Thermopolyspora flexuosa: one gene and its partner. Each later gene encodes a partner of the first gene's protein in a complex. Links are inferred from orthologs where the notes say so. Each region holds a gene or a part of one and is shown in the gene's direction. Other genes may lie near its edges. The genes, in order: rpsG and tig.

The links.
Region 2: the proteins of rpsG (region 1) and tig are in contact, whole or in part, in a crystal structure (PDB 3GTY), measured with the Thermotoga maritima proteins. The link is inferred for Thermopolyspora flexuosa from one-to-one orthologs. Residues at the interface, in WP_004081843.1 of Thermotoga maritima: Lys34, Lys52, Lys55, Glu59, Arg62, Gln63, Glu66, Asn67, Lys69, Val71, Arg95, Ala109, Lys110, Lys111, Gly112, Arg113, Pro114, Glu117, Glu121, Ile124, Ala125, Tyr127, Asn128, Asn129, Thr130, Gly131, Lys135, Asp139, Arg142, Met143; in WP_004081061.1 of Thermotoga maritima: Glu122, Val124, Val129, Leu130, Tyr133, Glu188, Gly259, Ile262, Tyr263, Glu266, Ser270, Glu273, Gln274, Glu277, Arg308, Gln311, Ile312, Ser315, Tyr316, Glu325, Arg329, Arg336, Leu363, Phe366, Trp367, Arg373, Leu377, Arg381, Leu384, Glu387.

The regions. Positions count from the first base shown.
Region 1 is NZ_VFPQ01000001.1:4,435,749-4,449,768, reverse strand. What follows is about bases 1-2,832. They hold rpsG (30S ribosomal protein S7), read left to right. Parts: upstream 1-1,097; coding sequence 1,098-1,568; downstream 1,569-2,832. Other genes in these bases: fusA (elongation factor G), read left to right, coding at 1,692-2,832; rpsL (30S ribosomal protein S12), read left to right, coding at 722-1,096; FHX40_RS18970 (DNA-directed RNA polymerase subunit beta'), read left to right, coding at 1-74. In the rest of the region: more of fusA, read left to right, coding at 2,833-3,740; tuf (elongation factor Tu), read left to right, coding at 3,800-4,993; rpsJ (30S ribosomal protein S10), read left to right, coding at 5,187-5,495; rplC (50S ribosomal protein L3), read left to right, coding at 5,510-6,166; rplD (50S ribosomal protein L4), read left to right, coding at 6,163-6,813; rplW (50S ribosomal protein L23), read left to right, coding at 6,813-7,115; rplB (50S ribosomal protein L2), read left to right, coding at 7,256-8,089; rpsS (30S ribosomal protein S19), read left to right, coding at 8,101-8,379; rplV (50S ribosomal protein L22), read left to right, coding at 8,404-8,781; rpsC (30S ribosomal protein S3), read left to right, coding at 8,781-9,593; rplP (50S ribosomal protein L16), read left to right, coding at 9,595-10,014; rpmC (50S ribosomal protein L29), read left to right, coding at 10,014-10,247; rpsQ (30S ribosomal protein S17), read left to right, coding at 10,244-10,525; rplN (50S ribosomal protein L14), read left to right, coding at 10,634-11,002; rplX (50S ribosomal protein L24), read left to right, coding at 11,003-11,323; and more genes.
Region 2 is NZ_VFPQ01000001.1:1,258,188-1,272,343, forward strand. What follows is about bases 4,362-7,329. They hold tig (trigger factor), read left to right. Parts: upstream 4,362-5,135; coding sequence 5,136-6,524; downstream 6,525-7,329. Other genes in these bases: FHX40_RS05585 (helix-turn-helix domain-containing protein), read left to right, coding at 4,362-4,826; FHX40_RS05595 (ClpP family protease), read left to right, coding at 6,910-7,329. In the rest of the region: FHX40_RS05560 (TrpB-like pyridoxal phosphate-dependent enzyme), read right to left, coding at 193-1,551; FHX40_RS24975 (hypothetical protein), read left to right, coding at 2,020-2,178; FHX40_RS05565 (hypothetical protein), read right to left, coding at 2,225-2,512; FHX40_RS05580 (ATP-binding protein), read right to left, coding at 3,005-3,487; more of FHX40_RS05585, read left to right, coding at 3,960-4,361; more of FHX40_RS05595, read left to right, coding at 7,330-7,554; FHX40_RS05600 (ATP-dependent Clp protease proteolytic subunit), read left to right, coding at 7,566-8,210; ATP-dependent Clp protease ATP-binding subunit ClpX, read left to right, coding at 8,394-9,677; FHX40_RS05610 (valine--tRNA ligase), read left to right, coding at 9,868-12,468. UniProt on the Bacillus subtilis protein: Involved in protein export. Acts as a chaperone by maintaining the newly synthesized protein in an open conformation. Functions as a peptidyl-prolyl cis-trans isomerase.

The DNA.
Region 1 (14,020 bases):
ACTACACCTTCGGCTCGGGCACCGGCGAGGCGGTGCCGCTGGAGGAGTACGACTTCGGTCAGTACAACCGCTGACCCGTCCCGAACCCGAGAGGGTTCGGTGACCCCACCCGGACGCCCGGTCCCGCGAGGGCCGGGCGTTCCGGTTCTCATACGTATTTATTAGGGGTCTATTAGGGGGCCTTGCCGCGGCCATGGCGGGGCGGGTGCGCCGCGGCCCGTCCCGGAGGCCCTCCGCCGGCGGGCGCCGCGATCTCCGTGGGTTTTGACGACGGCAGGGTTTCGTTATCCGGATGTCGCCATTTGTACGCCGGGGGGTTGCGTGCGAATGCGTGAGGGACGGGCGGAGTGCCGCTACACTTGATCCGAGCCCATAACGTCCGGTGTCCGTCCCATGGCCAAGGACACCGGCGGTGAACCACAGTACGGCGGGATCCTCTGGATACCGTCGTTTTGACGCGATGCGAAGCCCTGGGTAGGCTTTTCCTTCGTGCCCGTGAGTTCATGGGCTCGCATGCGTGCGCTCGCCGCGGTCTGACGAGACCGGCGAGCACCGTGTGTCCCTCCTCCGCTCGACAGGCTCGGCTCCGGCGTGTCGGCACCTGCCGCGACACGCCCGACCGCGGGGGTCGGGGGAGACCACAAACCTGCAGGTCACGACACCGGCAGCACCTGCGAAAGCACAAGAACGAACTACCGGCGAATGCACGAACGGAGACGCGGTGCCCACGATTCAGCAGCTGGTCCGCAAGGGCCGCCAGGCAAAGGTCAGTAAGACCAAGACCCCGGCGCTCAAGGGGAGCCCGCAGCGGCGCGGCGTCTGCACGCGCGTCTACACCACCACCCCCAAGAAGCCGAACTCGGCGCTGCGCAAGGTGGCCCGCGTGCGGCTCTCCAACGGTATCGAGGTCACGGCCTACATCCCCGGGGTCGGTCACAACCTCCAGGAGCACTCGAACGTGCTGGTGCGCGGCGGTCGTGTGAAGGACCTGCCGGGTGTTCGTTACAAGATCATCCGCGGTGCGCTGGACACCCAGGGTGTCCGCAACCGCAAGCAGGCCCGCAGCCGTTACGGCGCGAAGAAGGAGAAGAGCTGACATGCCGCGGAAAGGCCCCGCTGGTCGCCGTCAGTTGGTCGCGGACCCGGTGTACGGCTCGCCGTTGGTGACCGCGCTCATCAACAAGGTGCTGCTGAACGGCAAGCGCTCGCTCGCGCAGCGCATTGTGTACGGCGCTCTCGAGGGCTGCCGGGAGAAGACCGGTAACGACCCGGTCGTCACCCTGAAGCGTGCCCTCGACAACGTGAAGCCCACCCTCGAGGTGCGCAGCCGCCGCGTCGGTGGCGCCACCTACCAGGTCCCGGTCGAGGTGCGTGCCGCTCGCAGCACCACGCTGGCGCTGCGCTGGATCGTGCAGTACGCCCGGCAGCGCCGGGAGAAGACGATGACCGAGCGGCTGATGAACGAGCTGCTCGACGCGAGCAACGGCCTTGGCGCCAGCGTGAAGCGGCGCGAGGACACCCACAAGATGGCCGAGTCCAACAAGGCCTTCGCCCACTACCGCTGGTAGCGGCAAGCCGGAATGGCGGGGACGCAGCCCCTGGCCGGCCCGGGTGAGAACAACGAGACGAGGACGCGACAAGTGGCCACTACGACCGCAACTGACCTGGCCAAGGTCCGCAACATCGGGATCATGGCCCATATCGACGCGGGCAAGACCACGACGACCGAGCGCATCCTGTTCTACACCGGCATCAACTACAAGATCGGTGAGACCCATGAGGGCTCGGCCACCATGGACTGGATGGAGCAGGAGCAGGAGCGTGGTATCACCATCACCTCCGCCGCGACCACCTGCTCCTGGCTCGGCCACACCATCAACATCATCGACACGCCCGGGCACGTCGACTTCACCATCGAGGTGGAGCGCTCGCTTCGCGTGCTCGACGGTGCCGTCGCGGTGTTCGACGCCGTGGCCGGTGTGGAGCCCCAGTCCGAGACGGTCTGGCGTCAGGCCGACCGGTACGGCGTGCCCCGCATCTGCTTCGTGAACAAGATGGACCGGGTCGGCGCGGAGTTCCACCGCTGCGTCGACATGATCGTGTCCAGGCTGAACGCCACCCCGCTGCCGATCCAGCTGCCGCTCGGCGTCGAGGCCGACTTCCGGGGCGTCATCGACCTGGTGAAGATGAAGTCCCTGGTCTGGCGGGCCGAGGCGGTAAAGGGCGAGATGTACGACGTCATCGAGATCGACGCCGACCACATCGACGCCGCCCGCGAGTGGCGGGAGAAGCTGCTCGAGACGATCGCCGAGAACGACGACGAGATCATGGAGCTCTACCTCGAGGGCACCGAGCCCACCGAGGAGCAGCTCATCGCGGCGATCCGGCGCGCGACCATCGCCGGCAAGGTGACGCCGGTGCTGTGCGGCAGCGCGTTCAAGAACAAGGGTGTGCAGCCGCTGCTCGACGCGATCGTCAACTACCTGCCGGCCCCGACCGACATCCCGTCGATCAAGGGCCACGCGGTCGGCAACGAGGACGAGGAGATCGAGCGGCACTCCGACCCCGCGGAGCCGTTCGCCGCCCTCGCCTTCAAGATCATGAGCGACCAGCACCTTGGCCGCCTCACCTACATCCGGATCTACTCGGGCAAGCTCGAGAACGGCATGCAGGTGTACAACTCGGTCAAGGGCAAGAAGGAGCGCATCGGCAAGATCTTCCAGATGCACGCCAACAAGCGCGAGGAGCGCCAGTCGGCGTCCGCCGGGCAGATCGTCGCCGTGATGGGCCTGAAGGACACCACCACGGGTGACACGCTCTGCGACATCAACAACCCGGTGGTTCTGGAGTCGATGACGTTCCCCGCCCCGGTCATCAACGTCGCGATCGAGCCGAAGACCAAGGGCGACCAGGAGAAGCTGTCGACCGCGATCCAGCGCCTCGCCGAGGAGGACCCGTCCTTCCAGGTCCGCCGCGACGAGGAGACCGGTCAGACGGTGATCTGGGGTATGGGCGAGCTCCACCTCGAGATCATCATCGACCGCATGCGCCGCGAGTTCAAGGTCGAGGCGAACGTCGGCCGCCCCCAGGTCGCCTACCGGGAGACCATCCGCCGCAAGGTCGAGGGTGTCGAGTGCACCTTCAAGAAGCAGACCGGTGGTGCCGGTCAGTACGCGAAGGTGGTCATCGACCTCGAGCCGCTGGGCGAGGGCAACGACGGCTACGAGTTCCAGAACAACATCACCGGTGGGCGCATCCCGCGCGAGTTCATCCCCTCGGTGGACGCGGGCGCCCAGGAGGCCGCCGAGTTCGGCGTGCTCGCCGGCTACCCGATGGTCGGCGTGAAGGTGACCCTGCAGGACGGCGCCTACCACGAGGTCGACTCCTCGGAGATGGCCTTCAAGATCGCGGGTTCCATGGCCTTCAAGGAGGCCGCCCGCAAGGCGGAGCCCGTGCTGCTCGAGCCGGTGATGTCGGTCGAGGTCACCACCCCTGAGGAGTACATGGGCGACGTCATCGGCGACCTCAACGGCCGCCGGGGACAGATCCAGGCCATGGAGGACCGCGCAGGGGCGAAGGTGATCCGCGCTTTGGTCCCGCTGTCAGAGATGTTCGGGTATGTGGGTGACCTGCGCAGCAGGACCCAGGGCCGGGCGGTCTACAGCATGCAGTTCGACTCCTACGCGGAGGTGCCGGAGGGCATCGCCAAGGAGATCGTCGCGAAGGCCCGCGGCGAGTAACCGTCCGGGCCGGAGTAACAGCGCAAGTCCAGTCAGAAATCTCTAAGGAGACAGATCCAGTGGCCAAGGCCAAGTTCGAGCGGACCAAGCCGCACGTGAACATCGGCACCATTGGGCACATCGACCACGGCAAGACCACTCTGACCGCGGCGATCACCAAGGTGCTCCACGACCGTTACCCGGAGCTGAACGAGGCGACCCCGTTCGACAAGATCGACAAGGCGCCTGAGGAGAAGGCCCGCGGTATCACCATCTCCATCTCGCACGTCGAGTACCAGACCGAGAAGCGGCACTACGCGCACGTCGACTGCCCGGGTCACGCCGACTACGTGAAGAACATGATCACCGGTGCGGCCCAGATGGACGGCGCCATCCTCGTGGTCGCCGCGACCGACGGCCCGATGCCGCAGACCAAGGAGCACGTGCTCCTGGCCCGCCAGGTCGGCGTGCCGTACATCGTCGTCGCGCTCAACAAGGCCGACATGGTCGACGACGAGGAGATCCTCGAGCTGGTCGAGCTCGAGGTCCGCGAGCTCCTCAGCGCCCAGGAGTTCCCGGGCGACGAGGTCCCGGTCATCCGCGTCTCCGCGCTCAAGGCTCTCGAGGGCGACCCGAAGTGGGCCGACTCGATCATCGAGCTCATGAACGCGGTCGACGAGCACGTGCCGGAGCCGACCCGTGACATCGACAAGCCGTTCCTCATGCCGATCGAGGACGTCTTCTCGATCACCGGTCGCGGTACCGTGGTCACCGGCCGTATCGAGCGCGGCACCGTCAAGGTGAACGACACGGTCGAGATCGTCGGTATCAAGGAGAAGAGCCTCACGACGACCGTCACCGGCGTCGAGATGTTCCGCAAGCTCCTCGACGAGGGCCGCGCCGGCGACAACGTCGGTCTGCTGCTCCGTGGCGTGAAGCGCGAGGAGGTCGAGCGCGGCCAGTGTGTCATCAAGCCGGGCACGACCACCCCGCACACCGAGTTCGAGGCGCAGGTCTACGTCCTCGCCAAGGACGAGGGTGGCCGGCACACGCCGTTCTTCAACAACTACCGGCCGCAGTTCTACTTCCGGACCACCGACGTCACCGGTGTGGTTCACCTGCCCGAGGGCGTCGAGATGGTCATGCCCGGCGACAACACCACGATGCGTGTCGAGCTCATCCAGCCGGTCGCGATGGAGGAGGGCCTCAAGTTCGCGATCCGTGAGGGTGGCCGTACCGTCGGCGCCGGCAACGTAACCAAGATCATCAAGTAGTTCGACCGCGGGGCGGCGGTCGGCCCCAACCCGGGGCCGACCGCCTAACCATGGGAGACGGCCGAGCCGGGCTCGCCGCGGCGCTCAGGATCGTGCGCCATGGGGCACCGCCCGCAGGACGACTCACAACAACGGCGGCAATCAGACCGCGTGAAGCTTCTACAGGACGACAGCGAAGGACACCGAGGCCACTATGGCGGGACAGAAGATCCGCATCCGGCTTAAGGCCTATGACCACGAGGTCATCGACAGCTCGGCCAAGAAGATCGTTGAGACGGTGACGCGGACCGGAGCGAAGGTCGCGGGCCCGGTGCCGCTGCCGACCGAGAAGAACGTGTATTGCGTCATCCGCTCGCCGCACAAGTACAAGGACAGCCGCGAGCACTTCGAGATGCGCACGCACAAGCGGCTGATTGACATCATCGACCCGACGCCGAAGACGGTCGACTCGCTCATGCGGCTCGACCTGCCTGCGGGCGTCGACATCTCGATCAAGCTCTGAGGGAACGCACTGACATGGCTAAGCAGATCAAGGGCGTCCTGGGCAAGAAGCTCGGCATGACCCAGGTCTTCGACGAGAACAACCGGGTCGTCCCGGTCACCGTCGTCGAGGCCGGTCCGTGCGTGGTGACCCGCGTCCGCACTCCCGAGCGGGACGGTTACTCGGCCATCCAGCTCGGCTATGGGCAGGTGGATCCGCGCAAGGTGAACAAGCCGCTCGGTGACTACCTGCGCAAGCACAACATCACTCCGCGTCGCTACTTCGCGGAGATCCGCACCGACGACGCCGCCGAGTACCAGATCGGCCAGGAGATCCGGGTCGACATCTTCGAGCCCGGTCAGTACGTCGACGTGACCGGCCGGAGCAAGGGTAAGGGCTTCGCCGGCGTCATGAAGCGGCACGGCTTCGGCGGTCTGGGCGCCTCGCACGGTACCCAGCGCAAGCACCGTTCGCCCGGTTCCATCGGCGCGTGCGCCACCCCCGGCCGCGTCTTCAAGGGTCTGCGCATGGCGGGCCGCATGGGCAACGCCCGCACCACCGTGCAGAACCTGAAGGTGCAGGCGGTCGACGCGGAGAAGGGGCTCATCCTCGTCAAGGGCGCCGTCCCCGGCCCGAACGGGGGCCTCGTCCTCATCCGCACCGCTGTCAAGAAGGGAGCCGTGGCCAAGTGACGACGACGATCGACGTCCGGGACGCCAGCGGCGCCACGACCGGCACGGTGGAGCTGCCGGACAGCATCTTCGCCGCCAAGGTGAACGTCCCGCTGATCCACCAGGTCGTGGTCGCGCAGCTCGCGGCGAGCCGGCAGGGTACGCACAAGACCAAGACCCGGGGCGAGGTCTCCGGTGGTGGCAAGAAGCCGTACCGCCAGAAGGGCACCGGCCGGGCCCGCCAGGGTTCGACCCGGGCTCCCCAGTTCACCGGTGGTGGCACCGTCCACGGCCCCGTGCCGCGGGACTACTCCCAGCGGACCCCGAAGAAGATGAAGGCCGCCGCGCTACGCGGCGCGCTGTCGGACCGGGCCAAGGCCGGCCGCGTGCACGTGGTGACCGAGCTGATCTCCGGTGACACCCCCAAGACCAAGGAGGCCCTGGCCGCGCTGCGCCGCATCACGCAGGCCAAGACCGTGCTGGTCGTGGTGGACGAGGGCGACCGCACCACCTGGCTGAGCCTGCGCAACGTGCCGGAGGTGCACCTGCTGGACGCCGGCCAGCTCAACACCTACGACGTGCTGTGCAACGAGGACGTGGTCTTCACCCGGGCGGCCTATGACAAGGTCGTGGCCCGGCTGAGCAAGAGCGGGAAGGACAACGAGTAATGGAGAAGATCGCCGACCCGCGCGACATCATCATCAAGCCGGTCATCTCCGAGAAGAGCTACGGCCTGATCGACGAGTACAACAAGTACACGTTCCTGGTCCACCCGGACGCGAACAAGACGCAGGTCAAGATCGCCGTTGAGAAGATCTTCGGCGTCAAGGTGACGGGCGTGAACACCATCAACCGCAAGGGCAAGCGCAAGCGCACCCGGCGCGGTGAGGGCAAGCGCCCGGACACCAAGCGCGCGATCGTCAGCCTCGCCGAGGGCGACCGGATCGACATCTTCGGCCCGGTCGGCTGAGGCGGGCGGGCGACCGACCCCGCAGGGGAGCGCCGATCCGCCACCGGACCCCGGCGCCCTCCCTCGCCGCGACGCAGTGCAGCCCTCCACAGGGTTCCAGAGGCGTCGTAACCGAACACGAACAGGGATGAACGAAAAAGATGGGCATCCGTAAATACAAGCCGACGACGCCCGGTCGTCGTGGGGCGAGCGTCTCGGACTTCGCCGAGATCACCCGCAGCCGGCCGGAGAAGTCGCTGCTCCGCCCCCTGCACAGTAAGGGCGGGCGGAACGCGCACGGTCGCGTGACCGCGCGCCACCAGGGCGGCGGCCACAAGCGTGCGTACCGCATCATCGACTTCCGCAGGAACGACAAGGACGGGATCCCGGCGAAGGTCGCGCACATCGAGTACGACCCGAACCGCACCTCCCGTATCGCGCTGCTGCACTACGCGGACGGCGAGAAGCGCTACATCCTCGCCCCGGCGGGGATCAAGCAGGGCGACCGGATCGAGAACGGCCCCGGCGCCGACATCAAGCCGGGCAACTGCCTGCCGCTGCGCAACATCCCCACCGGTACGTTCGTGCACGCGGTGGAGCTGAAGCCGGGCGGTGGCGCCAAGCTCGGGCGTTCGGCCGGCGCGCAGATCCAGCTGCTCGCCAAGGAGGGCATGTACGCCACGCTGCGTATGCCGTCCGGCGAGGTGCGCATGGTCGACGTGCGCTGCCGGGCCACGGTGGGCCAGGTCGGCAACGCCGAGCAGTCCAACATCAACTGGGGCAAGGCCGGCCGTATGCGCTGGAAGGGCAAGCGCCCCAGCGTCCGTGGCGTGGCGATGAACCCGGTCGACCACCCGCACGGTGGTGGTGAGGGCAAGACCTCCGGTGGTCGCCACCCGGTGAACCCGAAGGGTAAGCCGGAGGGCCGTACCCGCAAGGCGAAGAAGCCCAGTGACCGGCTGATCATCCGTCGTCGGGCCAAGAAGAAGCGGTAGGAGCAGCCGAGATGCCACGTAGCCTCAAGAAGGGCCCCTTCGTGGACGATCACCTGATGAAGAAGGTGATCGCGCAGAACGAGAAGGGCACCAAGAACGTCATCAAGACGTGGTCGCGGCGCTCGATGATCGTGCCGGAGATGATCGGCCACACGATCGCCGTGCACGACGGCCGCAAGCACGTCCCGGTGTTCATCACCGAGCAGATGATCGGCCACAAGCTCGGAGAGTTCGCGCCCACGCGGACGTTCCGCAGCCACGTCAAGGAAGAACGGCGCAGCCGACGGTAACCGCCAGGTAGCGAGGAGATTGCGATGGAAGCGAGGGCCACGGCGCGGTTCGTCCGCGTCACGCCCCGGAAGGCCCGCCGCGTGGTGGACCTGATTCGCGGGCTGCCCGCCTCGGAGGCGCAGGCCGTGCTGCGGTTCGCTCCCCAGCGGGCCAGCGAGACCGTGTACAAGGTGCTGGCGAGCGCGATGGCGAACGCCGAGCACAACTTCAAGCTCGACCGCGACACGCTGGTCGTCAGCCGCGCGTGGGTCGACGAGGGCCCGACGCTGAAGCGGTACCGCGCCCGCGCGCAGGGCCGCGCCTTCCGGATCAACAAGCGGACGAGCCACATCACCGTTGTCGTCGAGTCCCGGCCCGAGGCCAACGCGGGCCGTGGCAAGCCGAAGGGAAGGACCCGCTAGTGGGGCAGAAAGTCAACCCGCACGGGTTCCGCCTCGGTATCACCACCGACCACAAGAGCCGGTGGTACGCCGACAAGCTGTACAAGGCCTACGTGGCCGAGGACGTCGCCATCCGCCGCATGCTGCAGCGCGGCATGGAGCGGGCCGGGATCTCCAAGGTCGAGATCGAGCGCACCACCGACCGTGTGCAGGTGGACATCCACACCGCGCGGCCTGGCATCGTCATCGGGCGTCGGGGCGCCGAGGCGGACCGTATCCGTAGCGACCTCGAGAAGCTGACCAAGAAGCAGGTCCAGCTCAACATCCTCGAGGTGAAGAACCCCGAGATCGACGCGCAGCTCGTCGCCCAGGGGGTGGCCGAGCAGCTGTCGAGCCGCGTCTCGTTCCGCCGCGCGATGCGGAAGGCGATGCAGTCCGCGATGAAGAGCGGCGCGAAGGGTATCCGGGTGCAGTGCTCGGGCCGTCTCGGCGGCGCCGAGATGTCGCGCTCGGAGTTCTACCGCGAGGGCCGCGTGCCGCTGCACACGCTGCGCGCCGACATCGACTACGGCTTCTACGAGGCCCGCACCACCTTCGGCCGGATCGGCGTGAAGGTGTGGATCTACAAGGGCGACGCCCCGACGAGCCGGGCCGAGCGTGAGGCCGCGGCGGCCGGCGCCCGCGCCGGGCAGCGCCGCGACGACCGTCGCGACCGCCCGCGCCGCGAGCGTCCGCGCCGGAGCCGTGGCGAGCGCCAGGCCAAGTCCGAGGCGGCCGCCCAGGCCGCCGCCGCCGAGGCCGCGCAGGCCGCACAGCAAGGGGAGGCAAGCTGACATGCTGATCCCGCGCAAGGTCAAGCACCGTAAGCAGCACCGGCCGAAGCGCAGCGGCATGGCCAAGGGCGGCACCAAGGTGCACTTCGGCGAGTACGGCATCCAGGCGCTCGAGCAGGCCTACGTCACCAACCGGCAGATCGAGGCCGCCCGTATCGCCATGACCCGGCACATCCGCCGTGGCGGAAAGGTCTGGATCAACATCTTCCCGGACCGCCCGCTCACCAAGAAGCCGGCCGAGACCCGTATGGGTTCCGGTAAGGGCTCGCCGGAGTGGTGGGTCGCGAACGTCAAGCCGGGGCGCGTGATGTTCGAGCTCGCGGGCGTCGCCGAGCCGGTGGCCCGCGAGGCGCTGCGTCGCGCCATGCACAAGCTCCCGATGAAGTGCCGCTTTGTGAAGCGGGAAGTGGGTGAAGCCTGATGGCTAAGGGCCTGACCGCGGAAGAACTGCGGCCGCTGGAGCACGACGAGCTGGTCCAGAAGCTGAAGGAGGCCAAGGAGGAGCTCTTCAACCTCCGCTTCCAGTCGGCGACCGGGCAGCTCGAGAACACCGCCAGGCTGCGCCAAGTCCGGCGCGAGATCGCTCGAATCTACACCGTGATGCGCGAGCGCGAGCTCGGGATCATCAAGATCGAGAAGGAGGAGAGCGAGTGAGCGAGGCTGCGCAGCAGGCGGGCAAGACGCGGAACTACCGCAAGACCCGTGAGGGCCTCGTGGTCAGCGACAAGATGGACAAGACCGTTGTGGTCTCCGTCGAGGACCGCGTCAAGCACCCGCTGTACGGCAAGGTCATCCGCCGTACCAAGAAGTACAAGGCCCACGACGAGAACAACGCCTGCAGCGTCGGCGACCGCGTGCTCCTGATGGAGACCCGGCCGCTGTCGGCCACCAAGCGGTGGCGCGTGGTCGAGATTCTCGAGAAGGCCAAGTGACCGGTGCGGGGCCGCAAGGCCCCGCCACCCCCTTTATCACGGGGGATCAGACAAAGTTGGTTCCGCCAGGCTCAGAGATGAGAACCGGCGTGACACACGGGAGTTGACGTGATCCAGCAGGAGTCGCGACTCAAGGTCGCCGACAACACGGGTGCCAAGGAGATTCTGTGCATCCGCGTGCTCGGCGGCTCGGGTCGGCGCTACGCGGGTATCGGCGACGTCATCGTCGCGACGGTGAAGGACGCCCTTCCCGGCGCCGGTGTCAAGAAGGGTGACGTGGTCAAGGCTGTCGTGGTGCGCACCACCAAGGAGCGCCGCCGCCCCGACGGCTCCTACATCCGCTTTGACGAGAACGCCGCCGTCCTGATCAAGGACAGCGGCGATCCGCGTGGCACGCGTATCTTCGGCCCGGTCGGCCGGGAGCTGCGCGAGAAGAAGTTCATGCGCATCATCTCGCTCGCCCCGGAGGTGATCTGAGTGCCGCCGAAGCTGCACGTGAAGAAGGGTGACTACGTCCAGGTCATCGCCGGCAAGGACAAGGGGGCGAAGGGCCGCATCATCGCCGCCTACCCGCGGGAGCAGCGCGTGGTGGTCGAGGGCGTCAACATGATCACCAAGCACTCGAAGGTGACCCACCAGGGTCCCCGCGCCGGCCAGGGCGGCGTGCGCCGCATGGAGGCCCCCATCCACGTGAGCAACGTCAAGAAGCTCAAGGAAGAGCCGCCGAAGAAGGACGACGACAAGCCCGCGAAGAAGACCTCGAAGAGCGAGGCCGACGAATCGGGTGAGGACAGCTGATGACCGCCACCGTAACCGAGGTCGCCTACGACGGGCCTCGCCTCAAGCACCGCTACCGTAACGAGATCGCGCCGAAGCTGCGCGAGGAGTTCGGCATCCGCAACATCATGCAGGTCCCCACGGTGACCAAGGTCAAGGTCAACATGGGGATCGGCGAGGCGGCCCGGGACTCCAAGCTCATCGAGGGCGCGATCCGCGACCTGGCCGCGATCACCGGCCAGAAGCCGGCGATCGCCCGGGCGCGCCGCTCGATCGCGCAGTTCAAGCTCCGTGAGGGCATGCCGATCGGCGCGCACGTCACGCTGCGCGGCGACCGCATGTGGGAGTTCCTCGACCGGCTGCTGACGCTCGCGCTGCCCCGGATCCGTGACTTCCGCGGCCTGTCGCCGAACCAGTTCGACGGCCACGGGAACTACACCTTCGGTCTCACCGAGCAGGTGATGTTCCACGAGGTCGACCAGGACCGCGTGGACCGGCCGCGGGGCATGGACATCACGGTCGTGACGTCGGCGCCGAACGACGAGCTGGGCCGGGCGCTGCTGAAGCACCTCGGCTTCCCCTTCAAGGAAGCGTAGAAGAGGAGAGACGATCATGGCGAAGAAAGCGCTGATCGCCAAGGCGGCGCGGAAGCCCAAGTTCAAGGTCCGTGCCTACACCCGGTGCACGCGCTGCGGGCGGCCGCGCGCCGTGTTCCGCAAGTTCGGCCTGTGCCGGATCTGCTTCCGCGAGATGGCGCACCGCGGCGAGCTGCCCGGTATCACCAAGTCGAGCTGGTAGGCCGAGCCCGACGCTCGGCGTCCCGAGGAGTTGTACACCCAGGACGTGGCCGGAGCAGGCGATGGGAGGCGACCACCCCACGCCGGCCCCGGTGACGTCCGCCTGGACACCGCAGGTCCTGCAAGAGGGAAACCGCGGTGAGGAAGGCCAGCGGCCATGACGATGACCGACCCGATCGCAGACATGCTGACGCGTCTGCGTAACGCGAATGCGGCATACCACGACACCGTGACCATGCCGTACTCGAAGATCAAGGCGCACATCGCCGAGATCCTCCAGCAGGAGGGCTACATTCAGAGCTGGTCCGTCGAGGACGGCAAGGTCGGCCGGAACCTCGTGGTGGAGCTGAAGTACGGCCCCAGCCGTGAGCGGGCCATCTCGGGCCTGCGGCGGGTCTCCAAGCCCGGCCTGCGGGTCTATGCGAAGAAGGACAACCTGCCGCGGGTCCTGGGCGGCCTGGGCGTCGCGATCATCTCGACGTCCGCCGGCCTGATGACCGACAAGCAGGCCAAGAAGCGTGGAGTGGGCGGGGAAGTCCTCGCCTACGTGTGGTGACGAGGGGAGGAGGCACAGCATGTCGCGAGTCGGACGGCAGCCCATCCCCGTACCCAGCGGCGTGGACGTCACGATCGACGGCCAGCAGGTCACGGTCAAGGGCCCCAAGGGCACGCTGACCCACACGGTCGCCGAGCCGATCAAGGTCACCCGTGACGACGACGGGATGATCCGGGTCACGCGGCCCAGTGACGAGAAGAAGGTCCGTGCGCTGCACGGCCTGTCCCGCACCCTGATCGCCAACATGGTGACCGGGGTGACCGAGGGCTACACCAAGACGCTGGAGATCCACGGCGTCGGCTACCGCGTCCAGGCGAAGGGCCCGCAGCAGCTCGAGTTCTCGCTGGGCTACAGCCACCCGGTGATCGTGAACGCCCCCGAGGGCATCACCTTCCGCGTCGAGAAGCCCACGCTGTTCCACGTGGACGGCATCGACAAGCAGAAGGTCGGTGAGGTGGCCGCCAACATCCGTAAGCTCCGCAAGCCCGACCCGTACAAGGGCAAGGGCGTGCGGTACCTGGGCGAGGCCATCCGCCGCAAGGTCGGAAAGGCTGGTAAGTAGTCATGGCCTTCACGTACGGCAAGGTCAGGAAGCGCACCGCCCCGCGTACCGTCGCGCGTCTGCGTCGCCACCGGCGTGTCCGCAAGAAGGTCATGGGTACTGCCGAGCGGCCGCGGGTCGTCGTCAACCGGACCACGCGCCACATGTGGGTGCAGGTCATCGACGACACCGTCGGCCACACCCTGCTCAGCGTCTCCACGCTCGACCCGAGCCTGCGGGACGCGGAAGGTACCAAGACCGACAAGGCCAGGAAGGTCGGCGCCCTGCTCGCCGAGCGGGCCAAGGCCCGCGGCATCCAGAAGGTCGTCTTCGACCGTGGCGGCTACCGCTACGCCGGGCGCATCGCCGCCCTGGCCGACAGTGCCCGTGAGGGTGGGCTGGAGTTCTGACATGGTGCCCACCCGTACCGAGAACGAGAAGAGGAACCACTGATGGCTGCAGCTCCGCGGCGCGGTGCCGGCGGTGGTGAGCGGCGGGACCGTCGCGAAGATCGCCGCGGTGGTGCCGCAGACAAGGGCGTCTCGTACATCGAGCGCGTAGTCAAGATCAACCGAGTGGCCAAGGTCGTCAAGGGTGGTCGGCGCTTCAGCTTCACCGCCCTGGTCGTGGTCGGCGACGGCAACGGCATGGTCGGCGTCGGCTACGGCAAGGCCAAGGAGGTGCCCGCGGCGATCGCCAAGGGCGTCGAGGAGGCCAAGAAGCACTTCTTCCGGGTGCCGCGCATCCAGGGCACGATCCCGCACACGGTGCAGGGCGAGGACGCGGCCGGCGTCGTGCTGCTGCGTCCGGCCGCTCCCGGTACC
Region 2 (14,156 bases), 3.2 Mb from region 1 along the record:
TCCCGCGGTTCGCCAACCACTATAAAAGTTCAAGATCTCCGATTGGGAGGCCCAGGAACCGGCCGCGCCCGGCGGCCGGCCCGCGGGCGCAGACGGGCCGGCGCCCCCGGATCGGCCGATCCGGGGGCGCCGGCGGCGACGCCACGGTTCCCGCGCGACCGCGAAGGGTCCGGGTACCGCTCAGACCTTGGGTCAGACCTTGGGCAGGTGGGCGAGGGCGGCCTCGATGCGCTCCTGCGGCAGCTCGAAGTCCTCCATCGCGCCGGACAGGTAGCGGTCGTAGGCGGCGAGGTCGAAGTGCCCGTGCCCGCACAGCGCGGTCACGATCACCTTCTCCTCCCCGGTCTCCTTGCACCGCAGCGCCTCGGCGATGGTCTCGGCGAGGGCGTGCGTGGGCTCCGGCGCGGGCACGATGCCCTCGGCGCGGGCGAACCGGACACCGGCCTCGAAGCACTCGGTCTGCGTCCGGGCCACCGCGGTGAACAGGCCGAGCTCGTACATGTGCGACAGCAGCGGAGACATGCCGTGGTAGCGCAGGCCGCCCGCGTGGATCGGGTCGGGCACGAAGTCGTGGCCGAGCGTGTGCATCTTCATCAGCGGGGTGAGCCCGGCGGTGTCCCCGTAGTCGTAGGCGTAGACGCCCTTGGTGAACGACGGGCAGGCGGCCGGCTCCACCGCCCGGATCTCGGGGTTCATCCGGCCGACGAGCTTCTCCCGCAGGAACGGGAAGGCGAGGCCGCCGAAGTTCGACCCGCCGCCGGTGCAGCCCACGATCAGGTCCGGGGTCTCGCCGACCGCGGCGAGCTGCTCCAGCGCCTCCTCGCCGATCACGGTCTGGTGGAGCAGCACGTGGTTGAGCACCGAGCCGAGGGCGTACCGGGTGTCCTCGTGCTGCGCGGCCACCTCCACGGCCTCGCTGATCGCGATGCCGAGCGAGCCGGGGGAGTCGGGGTCGTCGGCGAGCACCTTGCGGCCCGCCTCGGTCACCGGGGACGGGCTGGCGTGCACGGTCGCGCCCCACACCTGCATGAGCAGCTTGCGGTAGGGCTTCTGGTCGTACGAGGCGCGCACCATCCAGACCTCGCAGTCGAGGCCGTACTGGGCACAGGCGAACGAGAGCGCCGAGCCCCACTGCCCCGCGCCGGTCTCGGTGGTGAGCCGCCGGATGCCCTGCTGCGCGTTGTAGAAGGCCTGCGGCACCGCGGTGTTCGGCTTGTGCGATCCCGCGGGCGAGGTGCCCTCGTACTTGTAGTAGATGCGCGCGGGCGTGCCGAGCGCGCGCTCCAGCCTGCGGGCGCGGATCAGCGGGGTCGGCCGCCACAGGCGGTAGACGTCGAGGACCTCCTCGGGGATGGGGATGAACCGCTCGGTGCTGACCTCCTGCTCGATCAGCGGCATGGGGAACAGCGGCGCGAGGTCGTCCGGGCCCACCGGCTGCAGGGTGCCGGGGTGCAGCGGCGGCGGGGGCGGGCTCGGCAGGTCGGCGAGCACGTTGTACCAGTTGCGCGGGATGCGCGACTCGTCGAGCACGATCTTGGTGGGCTTGCTCACAGGCGTTCTCCGGCTTGCTTCCGGGCCGGGCGTACGGCGCCGGCCCGCTGTCGACGCAGAACAACTTAGCCTGAGCGTTCGCCCAGCGTGACGAGAGGTTTGCGATCCGGGGTGCTGGGTGGGGCGGGTGTGGGGGAGTGTGTCCCGGATGGAAGCCGAATGAGTCTGGAGCGGTGGATGTCCCACTATGGGGGCAATGCCGGGAAAAGGGGGAGATGTCCGCGAGGCCGCGGGCGCGCGCCCGTACCGCGGGCGGCCTCGGCCCGTGGCGGCGGACGGGCCGGAGGCCTCCGTGCGGGGAGGCCCCCGGCCCTGCGGTCAGTGGAGCCCGGCCCTCCGCGAGGTCGGTTCCGGCCGCGACCGGCGGGCGGTCGCTCCGCTGCGGCAGTTACAAAGCGGTAACCAGCTCACAATACGGACGAAGCGCCCAAAAGGTATGTTTCAATGACGAAACACGCAGGAGGAGAGATGAGCACCCTACTGGCTCTCGTCGAATCGGTCGATGGCCGGCCAACCCTCGAGGAGGTCGACGCGATGCTCGCCGAGCTGCGGCGTCTGCCACGCGACGCGTCGGTCAGCAGCCTCATCGACGATCTGCTGGACTACCGGTCCATGCTGTCGCACTGACCGCCGACGGTGCGCGAGGCCGGTCGGTGTCCGGTGCCTCGCGGGCTCACTGGCCGCTGGCGAAGGTACGGCCCTGCTGGGCGCCGAACGGCGTGCCCTGCGACTGGCCCTGCGGCATCCCGCCGACGCCGACCAGCTCCATCAGGCGGGTCTCGACGTACCGCTCGCTGTGGCGGGACTTGTCGGCGATCCGCTCCACCAGGTCGTTGACGTTGCGGGCGAAGTCGAGGTCGGCGGGGCTGACCTCGGCGAACATGTCGAGGATCCGGTAGCGGATCTGCTGCCAGTTCTGCCGGAGCTGCTGTTCGATCTGCTGGGCCTGCTGCTGCTCCACTTGCGCGTCCTTTCTTGGCGTGTTCGACTGAAATGCCGCCGGTGAACCTACCCTGCGTGATTGATCGCTTACGCCGGGCTCTGTCCAAAGATCCCTAGATCGTTCCCCGGGGGTGCGCGGCCGGGAGGGAAGGGTGCGGGGACGCCGGCCGGACGCGCCTGGCGTGATCACCGGAACGACCCCGGACATGCGGAAGGGCCGGGTCGCCCGTTGGGCTGACCCGGCCCTTCGCGTCTGTGAGCGGACGACGGGAATCGAACCCGCGCTGCCAGTTTGGAAGACTGGGGCTCTACCATTGAGCTACGTCCGCACGAACCGGTCGTCGTCTGGTCTAGACTTCTTCCGGTCGTCAGGGCGTTAGCGTACCCGACATTGAGATTGTATACGTCCTGAACGACGGGGCGTGGCGCAGTTTGGTAGCGCACCTGCTTTGGGAGCAGGGGGTCGTGGGTTCAAATCCCGCCGCCCCGACCAGTCGTCCGGATCCGCCGCCTACGGGGCGCAGTGGAACAGGGCCCAAACGGCCTTTCCGCCCCGGGCGAGCGGGCTCCATCCCCATCGGTCGCTGTAGGCCTCCACGATGTGCAGGCCGCGGCCGTGCTCGGCGACGAAGTCGGGCTCCTTCGGCGTGGGCACGCCGTCGCTCGGGTCCGCCACCGCGATGACCAGGTGCGGCACCCGGCGCACGAGCAGCAGCGTGATCGGGCGCTCGCCGTACGCCCGGGGATGGGGCAGGTGGCGCACCGCGTTGGTGACCAGCTCGGAGACGACGAGCGCGGCGTCGTCACAGAGCGCGCCGAGCCCCCATCGGGTGAGCGTGGTGCGGGTGACGTCCCGCGCGATCGCGACCGACTCGGCGCGTGGGCGCAGCGCGCAGGTGGTGGTGCCGGGGTGCGGCTCGGCGAGCAGGCGGTCGAAGCCGATCTCGAGGGTCACGTCCAGGCATTGCGCGGTGGACCCCGGATCTTCCGCCATCCTTCCGATACCTCCCGCCGTTGTCGTGGACCGAGGTCCCTCGCCGCCCGGATAGGCCGTACACCAATGGGTCAAATTGCGCGCTAGCCCATCATCGGTCACGATCCTTGCGCCTGCAAGACCCAAATGCACGTGCAACTGACATGTGCATGCGCAAGTTACGGATGACACCCTGCACCGCGCCCGTATCGCCCGTTTCGTCGGGTTTCCGTGGTGGGTCCGGTCGTTCGCGCGGGGTGCGGATGAACGATGGCGGAGATGGGCGACATAGATGGAAGAACGGTGCGAATCGGGCGTAAGGCCATTCCTCCGTTACGGCTTCCGGGCTCCATTGGGACGGCGGAGGGCATGCGCTAGAAAAAGTTGGAAAACCGACATCCACATGAGACCTTGTCAGCGAAGCGAGAAGTGGTGAGACTGTGTTGGCTGGACCGAGTAGTGGTTGGCTGGACCGAGCGGAGAGGGAGGCACCGTGACACAGATCCAGCCGGGATCCGGCCCCACGGCGCTTCGCATCCTGCTGGGTTCCCAGTTGCGTCGGCTCCGTGAGGAGAAAGGGCTCACCCGAGAGGAGGCGGGCCGCCGGATCCGCGGCTCCGAGTCCAAGATCAGCCGGATGGAGCTCGGCCGGGTCAGCTTCAAGCCGCGCGACGTCGCCGACCTGCTCACCCTCTACGGCGTCGAGGACGAGGAACAGAGGGCGGCGGTGATGGAACTCGCGGAGAAGGCCAACGAGCCGGGCTGGTGGCACCGCTTCAACGACCTGCTGCCCTCGTGGTTCCAGGCCTACGTCGGGCTCGAGGAGGCGGCCTCCCGCATCCGCACCTACGAGGTCCAGTTCATTCCCGGTCTGCTCCAGACGAAGGAGTACGCCCGTGCCGTGATCACGGCGGGGGCGGCCGGCATCACCCCCGAGGAGATCGAGCGCCGGGTGGAGCTGCGGCTGCAGCGCCAGCAGGTGCTCGACCGCCCGAACGGGCCGTTCTTCTGGGCGGTGATCGACGAGGCGGCGCTGCGGCGCCCGATCGGCGGCACCGACGTGATGCGCGCCCAGCTCGGGCACCTCATCGACCTGATGCGCCAGCCGAACATCACGATCCAGGTGATGCCGTTCAGCTTCGGCGGGCACAGCGCGGAGGGCGGTGCCTTCAGCATCCTGCGCTTCGCCGACCCGGACCTGCCCGACATCGTGTACGTCGAGCAGCTCGCCAGCGCCCTTTATCTGGACAAACGGGAAGACGTCGACCGGTACAGCGAGGTGATGGAGCGGCTCTGCGCCGTGAGCACCACCCCGGATGAAACGGTCGCGTTACTCGAAAAGATTATGCGAGAGATCTAACTCGCTTAAGGCCGTGCGGCCGCCGCCGCGAACCGGGCAAAGAGCGGCTTGGCAACGGGGTGACGTGTGCGATGCGAACGTCGCGCTGCGAAACGGTCGGGTCACACTCGGCACCCGCGACCGGTGCCGGGAAGGGCGATGACGGGAGGGATCACGTGGTCGATGACGCCGCGGGTGCCCGTCTGCCCTAGACTTGCGAGCGGCGCTGGACACCCGCCACAGTCGATCATGCCCGGGATGGCGGATTCGATCGAGATGCACGGCACCGACGCGCCCACGATCATTCAAGGCTTGATCTAGGAGACATCCGTGAAGACCGCTGTCGAGGAGCTCAGCCCGACTCGGGTGAAGCTCACCGTCGAGGTGCCGTTCGAGGAGCTCGAGCCGAGCCTGAAGGCGGCGTACAAGAAGGTCGCGCAGCAGGTGCGCGTGCCCGGCTTCCGGCCGGGCAAGGTTCCCGCTCGAATCATCGAGCAGCGGTTCGGCCGCGCGGTGGTGCTTGAGGAGACCCTCAACGACGCTCTTCCCAAGTTGTACGGCAAGGCCGTCGACGAGACCGACGTCTTCCCGGTGAGCCGGCCGGAGATCGAGGTCACCAAGCTCGAGGACGGCAAGCAGGTGGAGTTCACCGCCGAGGTGGACGTCCGCCCGGCCTTCGACCTGCCCGACTACGAGGGGATCGAGGTGACCGTCCCCTCGGCCGAGGTCACCGACGAGGACATCGACGCCCAGCTCAACGCGCTGCGGGAGCGGTTCGCCACCCTCACCGGCGTGGACCGGCCGGCCCAGAACCGCGACTTCGTGGTGATGGACCTGTCGGCCTCGATCGACGGCGTGGAGCTTGAGGAGCAGGCGGCGAGCGACGTCTCCTACGAGGTCGGCGCCGGGTCGATCCTGCAGGGCCTCGACGACAACCTGCTCGGCATGGCGGCCGGGGACGAGAAGGTCTTCACCACCCGGCTGGTCGGCGGCGAGCACGCCGACCAGGAGGCGCAGGTGAAGATCAAGGTCAAGAGCGTCAAGGAGAAGGTCCTCCCCGAGCTGAACGACGAGTTCGCCCAGCTCACCAGCGAGTTCGACACGCTCGAGGAGCTCCGCGAGAGCATCCGGGGCCAGGTGCGGCGCAACAAGCTGATCGACCAGATCAACCAGGCCCGGGAGAAGGCCCTCGAAGCGGTGATGGACAAGATCGACATCCCGCTGCCGGAGAGCGCGGTCCAGGCCGAGATCGAGATGCGCAAGCACAACCTCGACCACCAGATCGCGCAGAGCGGCCTGAGCCGTGACGCGTTCTTCCGCCTCTACCAGACCACCGAGGAGGAGCGCCTCAAGGAGATCGAGGAGAGCGCGAAGAAGGCGATCAAGGCCAGCTTCATCCTCGACAAGATCGTCAAGCAGGAGGAGCTCGGCGTCTCGGAGCAGGAGCTCACCAACTTCGTGGTGCGCCGCGCCATGGAGCTCGGGGTCGCGCCGAACACGCTCGCCAAGCACCTCGCCGAGAACGACCAGATCAACATGGCGATGGTGGAGATCGTCCGGGACAAGGCCAAGACGATCCTGGGCGACGCGGCGAAGGTCGTCGACGAGAACGGCAACGAGGTCGACCTGAAGGCGATCTACGCCGAGCTCGCCCCCGAGGCCGCGCAGGCCGAGGATGAGGCCGAGGGCGGCGAGGAGTCGGAGCAGTCCGACAAGTAGCCCCGCCGCGCCGCGGCGCCGCCGTGACCTCCCGTACCGGCTCGGGATCCCGCTCCCCGCAGCCGGTACGGCCGTTTCCGGGCCCGGGTACGCCGGGGCCGTGAAGGAAGCGGCACAGGGGTACGGCACGGCCCGCGAGCACGAGCCGGCCGGCCGGGCGACGGCCGCCGGTGGGCGGATGCGGGCCCGGCGCCAGGCGCCCGAACCGCCGGAAACGTCGCGGATGCGTCGGGAACCCCGCCGTGCCTCCGGTGCGGCGGGGTTCCGCGCCGGGAGGGCACCTGCGCCTTCAGCGAACACCGCGTGATGGAGGCCTGACCGGTCGGCCGGGCGCGTTAAGGTCCAATGAAAGCCAATCGATAACGACGCATCGGAAGGTGACGCTGTGACCAGCCCGCCGACCTTCTATTCGCCCTTCGGATCGGGGCCGGAGTCGAGATTCCGTGAGAACGGCGTATTCCGGCTGGAAGACCAGCTGTACCGGCGACTGCTCGAGGAGCGCATCATCGTCCTGGGCAGCCAGGTCGACGACGCCACCGCGAACCGCATCTGCGCCGAGCTGCTGCTCCTCGCCGCCGACGACCCGGAGCGGGACATCTGGCTCTACATCAACTCCCCGGGTGGTTCGGTCACGGCCGGCATGGCCATCTACGACATGATGGAGTACGTGCCGAACGACGTGTGCACGGTCGCCATGGGGCTGGCCGCCTCGATGGGCCAGTTCCTGCTGTGCGCGGGCGCGAAGGGCAAGCGCTACGCCCTCCCGCACGCCCGGATCATGATGCACCAGCCCTCCGGTGGCATCGGCGGTACCGCGGCCGACGTCGCGATTCAGGCCGAGCAGATGCTGTACGTGAAGAAGACGCTGGCGGAGCGCATCGCCGCCCACACGGGCCAGACGGTCGAGCAGATCGAGCGCGACTCGGACCGCGACCGCTGGTTCACGGCCGAGGAGGCCAAGGCTTACGGCTTCATCGACCACGTCGTGCGGAGTGCTCGGCAGGTGCCCTCGCAGGGCGCCGTCTCCTGAGGGGGTAAGAGGTGAGTGACCTGATCAGGCCTGGGGACATCAACGGCCGCTACATCATCCCTTCATTCGTCGAACGCACGACGTACGGCGTGAAGGAGATGAACCCCTACAACAAGCTGTTCGAGGACCGCATCATCTTCCTAGGGGTTCAGATCGACGACGCGTCGGCGAACGACGTCATGGCGCAGTTGCTCACGCTGGAGTCGCTCGACCCCGACCGCGACATCAGCATGTACATCAACTCGCCGGGCGGTTCGTTCACCGCGATGACCGCGATCTACGACACCATGCAGTACGTCCGGCCCGACATCCAGACGATCTGCCTGGGGCAGGCGGCCTCGGCGGCCGCGATCCTTCTCGCCGGCGGTACCCCCGGCAAGCGCTTCGCGCTGCCGAACGCCCGGATGCTCATCCACCAGCCGTCGACCGAGGGTGGTGGTCAGGGAAGTGACATCGAGATCCAGGCGCGTGAGATCCTCCGGATGCGGACCCTGATGGAGGAGATCATCGCCAAGCACACCGGGCGCCCGATCGCCCAGGTGCGCAAGGACGTCGAGCGTGACAAGATCCTCACCGCCGAAGAGGCCAAGGAATACGGCCTGATCGACGACATCATTCCGAGCAGGAAGAAGCGTCCGGCCGCGATCGCTTCCTAAGATGGTCGAGAGCACCGGAACGATGCCCAAAACGGCACGTTCTGGTGCGACTCGCCGATAGAGGGCTCACTCAGGGCCCCGGAGACGGTAACGTCGAGACTTGAGCGGGATGACCTTTCCGGACCGGGTCCGCAGAGTACGGATCGCGGACGCGACGCGGTTCCACGCAAAGGAGTATCTGGGGTGGCACGCATCGGCGACGGGGGAGACCTGCTGAAATGCTCGTTCTGCGGTAAGAGCCAGAAGCAGGTCAAGAAGCTCATCGCCGGACCCGGCGTCTACATCTGCGATGAGTGCATCGATCTCTGCAACGAGATCATCGAGGAGGAGCTCTCCGAGTCCTCCGAGCTGAAGTGGGACAACCTGCCGAAGCCACGGGAGATCTACGAGTTCCTCGACTCCTACGTCATCGGGCAGGAGAAGGCCAAGAAGGCCCTGTCCGTGGCGGTCTACAACCACTACAAGCGGGTGCAGTCGGGTGACCGCGCCAGGGACGACGGCGTGGAACTGGCCAAGTCCAACATCCTGCTCCTGGGACCCACCGGCTCGGGGAAGACCCTGCTCGCCCAGACGCTGGCCAAGATGCTCAACGTCCCGTTCGCGATCGCCGACGCGACCGCGCTCACCGAGGCGGGGTACGTCGGCGAGGACGTTGAGAACATCCTGCTGAAGCTGATCCAGGCCGCCGACTACGACGTGAAGAAGGCCGAGACCGGCATCATCTACATCGACGAGGTCGACAAGATCGCCCGCAAGAGCGAGAACCCGTCGATCACCCGCGACGTGTCGGGCGAAGGCGTTCAGCAGGCGCTGCTGAAGATCCTCGAGGGGACGACCGCGTCCGTCCCGCCGCAGGGCGGCCGCAAGCACCCCCACCAGGAGTTCATCCAGATCGACACGACCAACGTGTTGTTCATCTGCGGTGGCGCCTTCGCCGGCCTGGAGAAGATCATCGAGGCCCGGATCGGCAAGAAGGGCATCGGCTTCAACGCGGTCATCCCGTCCAAGAAGGAGCTGGACAGCTCCGACATCTTCGCCGAGGTCATGCCGGAGGACCTGCTCAAGTACGGCATGATCCCCGAGTTCATCGGCCGCCTGCCGGTGATCACCAGCGTCCACAACCTGGACCGCGACGCGCTCATCGCGATCCTCACCGAGCCGAAGAACGCGCTGGTCAAGCAGTACCGGCGGCTGTTCGAGCTGGACAACGTGGAGCTGGAGTTCACCCCGGACGCGCTGGAGGCGATCGCCGACCAGGCGATCCTGCGCGGCACGGGCGCCCGAGGGCTGCGGGCGATCATGGAGGAGGTCCTGCTCTCGGTGATGTACGAGGTACCCAGCCGGGATGACGTCGCGCGCGTCGTCATCACCCGAGAGGCCGTGCTGGAACACGTCAACCCGACCCTGGTGCCTCGTGATCAGATCAACGTCAAGCAACCGCGCACCCCACGGGAGAAGAGCGCCTGAGCGCTCGCTCCCGCGGTACTCCATCGACGTATCCACGGTCCCCTCCCTGGACGACCGCGCCGGCGGACAGGGAGGGGACCGTGCTTTGCAACGGGAGGAGACGGCCACGGATAAGAGCGATGCGCGATACCCGTGGCGTTGCGTCCCGATTTCGCATCGTGTACAGGAGCCGACCCCGACATCCCTAGAATTGAGGACCGTGACCAAGCCTGACCTGCCCACCCAGTACGCGCCCGCTGAAGTGGAGACCCGGAGCTACGAGCGCTGGGTAGCCGAGGGCTACTTCCGCGCCGACCCGGCGAGCGGGCGGGAGCCGTACTGCATCGTCCTGCCGCCGCCCAACGTCACGGGCTCGCTGCACGTCGGGCATGCCCTCGATCACTCGATCCAGGACGCGTTGATCAGGCGTGCCCGCATGCGCGGCTTCGAGACGCTGTGGCTTCCGGGCACCGACCACGCCGGCATCGCCACCCAGAACGTCGTCGAGCGCGAGCTCGCCAAGGAGGGCCTGACCCGCCACGACCTGGGGCGCGAGGAGTTCGTACGGCGGGTGTGGCAGTGGAAGGAGGAGTACGGCGGGCGCATCCTCAGCCAGATGCGCAAGCTCGGCGACTCCGTCGACTGGAGCCGTGAGCGGTTCACCATGGACCCCGGCCTCTCCCGGGCGGTCCAGACGATCTTCAAGCGGCTCTTCGACGACGGGCTGATCTACCGCGCCGAGCGCATCATCAACTGGTGCCCGCGCTGTCTCACCGCGCTCTCCGACATCGAGGTCGAGCACAGCGACGACGAGGGCGAGCTCGTCTCGATCCGGTACGGGGACGGCGACGCCTCCATCGTGGTCGCCACCACCCGGGCCGAGACGATGCTCGGCGACACCGCCGTGGCGGTGCACCCGGAGGACGAGCGGTACCGCCACCTGGTCGGCACCGAGGTGGAGCTGCCGCTCACCGGCCGGCGTATCCCGATCGTCGCCGACGAGCACGTCGACCCCGAGTTCGGCACCGGCGCGGTGAAGGTCACCCCGGCCCACGACCCGAACGACTTCGAGATCGGCCGCCGGCACTCGCTGCCGTCCATCACGATGATGGACGAGCGCGGCGTGGTCACGGCGCCGGGGCCGTTCGAGGGCCTGGACCGCTTCGCGGCCCGGGCCGCGGTCGTCGCCGCGCTGCGTGAGCAGGGGCGCATCGTCGCCGAGAAGCGTCCGTACATCCACGCGGTCGGCCACTGCTCGCGGTGCAAGACCGTGGTGGAGCCGCGGCTGTCGCTGCAGTGGTTCGTCAAGGTCGAGCCGCTGGCGAAGGCCGCCGGTGACGCGGTCCGCGACGGCCGTACCCGCATCCACCCGCCGGAGATGGCCAAGCGCTACTTCGACTGGGTGGACAACATGCACGACTGGTGCATCTCCCGCCAGCTCTGGTGGGGCCACCGCATCCCGGTCTGGTACGGCCCGAACGGCGAGGTGGTCTGCGTCGGCCCGGACGAGGAGCCGCCGCCCGGCTACGAGCAGGACCCGGACGTCCTCGACACCTGGTTCTCCTCGGGCCTGTGGCCGTTCTCCACGCTCGGCTGGCCGGACACCACGACGGACCTGGAGCGCTTCTACCCGACGACCGTCCTGGTCACCGGGTACGACATCCTGTTCTTCTGGGTCGCCCGGATGATGATGTTCGGGCTGTACGCGATGGACGGCAAGCCGCCGTTCCGCGAGGTGGCGCTGCACGGCATGGTGCGCGACCAGTTCGGCAAGAAGATGTCCAAGTCGTTCGGCAACGTCGTGGACCCGCTGGACTGGATCGAGCGCTACGGCGCGGACGCGACCCGGTTCACGCTGCTGCGCGGCGCGAACCCGGGCGCCGACGTCGCGATCAGCGAGGACTGGGCCGCCGGCTCCCGCAACTTCTGCAACAAGATCTGGAACGCGACGCGCTTCGCGCTGATCAACGGCGCCACGGTCCCGGACGAGCCGCCCGCGTTCGCGGACCTCACCGCGGCCGACCGCTGGATCCTCGGCCGGCTCCGCTCGGTGATCACCGCGGTCGACGAGGCGTACGAGGACTACGAGTTCGCCAAGCTCTGCGACGCGCTCTACCACTTCGCGTGGGACGAGGTCTGCGACTGGTACGTCGAGATCGCCAAGATCCAGATCGCGGAGGGCGGGGAGCGCGCCGAGCGCACGCGCCTCGTGCTGGGCTACGTGTTCGACAACCTGCTGCGGCTGCTGCACCCGCTCGTGCCGTTCGTGACCGAGGAGCTGTGGCGGGCGCTCACCGGTAAGCCGTCGATCACGATCGCCCCGTGGCCGACGACCAAGGGGCTGCAGGAGGACCCGGAGGCCGACGCCGAGCTCGCCGAGTTCCGCCACCTCGTCACCGAGGTGCGCCGGTTCCGCTCCGACCAGGGGCTCAAGCCCGGTCAGCGGGTCGCGTCGCGGCTCGACCTGACGGGTACGCGCCTGGCCGTGCACGAGAAGGCGATCCGTACCCTGCTGCGGCTGGACGAGCCGACGGACTCGTTCTCCGCCACGGCCCGTCTCGTGGTCGGCTCGGCGACGGTCGAGATCGACACCGCGGGGGCGATCGACGTCGCCGCGGAGCGCCGCCGGCTGGAGAAGGACCTCGCCGCCGCACGTAAGGAGGCCCAGCAGGCCGCGGCGAAGCTCGGCAACGAGCAGTTCCTGGCGAAGGCCCCGGAGAACGTGATCGCCAAGGTCCGCGCCCGGGCCGCCCAGGCCGAGGCGGACATCGCCCGCCTCGAGGCCCAGCTGGCCGCGCTTCCGGCCGGCTGACGCGGGTACGGGTCGCGACCCCGGCGAGCATCCGCGAGAGTTCCTACGGCGGGGCCGGTACATCCGGCCCCGCCGTGATGTTTGAAGCTTTCCAGGAGCGGGAATGAAGGAACGGTTGCCGGAACCGTGCATCGCCCCGCTCCAGGGCTGCTAAAGTATGTGTTCGCAGCGCGGCGGAAGCCCCGACGCCACAAGGGTTTCAGGGCTTCGCGGTCCCCTCGGAGACCGTGGGCCGGTTGCAGACTCCCCGTGACTCCAGCGCAGGACTTGGCATCGGGTTCGCCCGATTCGCCAGATGCTCGCGGTGGCGGTAACGTGGGGGAGCCCTCGCAGGAGGGCGAGACCTACCGGATCGGTACGGTCTGGGGGGTTTACCCCGATTCAGGGGGGGTTCGCCTGGGCTGGACAGGTCTGGTAAGATTGAACCGACGAGGTACGCGCCGGGTGCCGGGACGTGGGTTCCGGTGGCCTGGTGTACGCGTCCGTTCCTTGAGAACTCAACAGTGTGTCAAAAGCCAGTGCATGAGCTTTACCCCGTCATGCCAGGCGCTGCTCGGCAAGGCCTCGGGCTTTGCTGAGAGGTGTGTCTGGGTGATGGTTTTGCTGGGATGTCCCTCTTCGTGGGGGGTGTCTCAAGGGTTTTGAGGCATCTCATGGAGAGTTTGATCCTGGCTCAGGACGAACGCTGGCGGCGTGCTTAACACATGCAAGTCGAGCGGAAAGGCCCCTTCGGGGGTACTCGAGCGGCGAACGGGTGAGTAACACGTGAGCAACCTGCCCTCGACTCTGGGATAAGCCTGGGAAACCGGGTCTAATACCGGATACGACCTGCTCCCGCATGGGGGTGGGTGGAAAGGTGCCTCGTTTGGGGTTTCCGGTCGGGGATGGGCTCGCGGCCTATCAGCTTGTTGGTGGGGTAACGGCCTACCAAGGCGACGACGGGTAGCCGGCCTGAGAGGGCGACCGGCCACACTGGGACTGAGACACGGCCCAGACTCCTACGGGAGGCAGCAGTGGGGAATATTGCGCAATGGGCGGAAGCCTGACGCAGCGACGCCGCGTGGGGGATGAAGGCCTTCGGGTTGTAAACCTCTTTCGGCAGGGACGAAGGTGACGTGTACCTGCGGAAGAAGCGCCGGCTAACTACGTGCCAGCAGCCGCGGTAATACGTAGGGCGCGAGCGTTGTCCGGAATTATTGGGCGTAAAGAGCTCGTAGGCGGCTGGTCGCGTCTGCCGTGAAAGCCCGCGGCTTAACCGTGGGTCTGCGGTGGATACGGGCCGGCTAGAGGCAGGCAGGGGCAAGTGGAATTCCTGGTGTAGCGGTGAAATGCGCAGATATCAGGAGGAACACCGGTGGCGAAGGCGGCTTGCTGGGCCTGTCCTGACGCTGAGGAGCGAAAGCGTGGGGAGCGAACAGGATTAGATACCCTGGTAGTCCACGCCGTAAACGTTGGGCGCTAGGTGTGGGGTTCTTCCACGGGCTCCGTGCCGTAGCTAACGCATTAAGCGCCCCGCCTGGGGAGTACGGCCGCAAGGCTAAAACTCAAAGGAATTGACGGGGGCCCGCACAAGCGGCGGAGCATGTTGCTTAATTCGACGCAACGCGAAGAACCTTACCAAGGCTTGACATCACCCGGAAACGTCCAGAGATGGGCGCTCCCTTCGGGGCTGGGTGACAGGTGGTGCA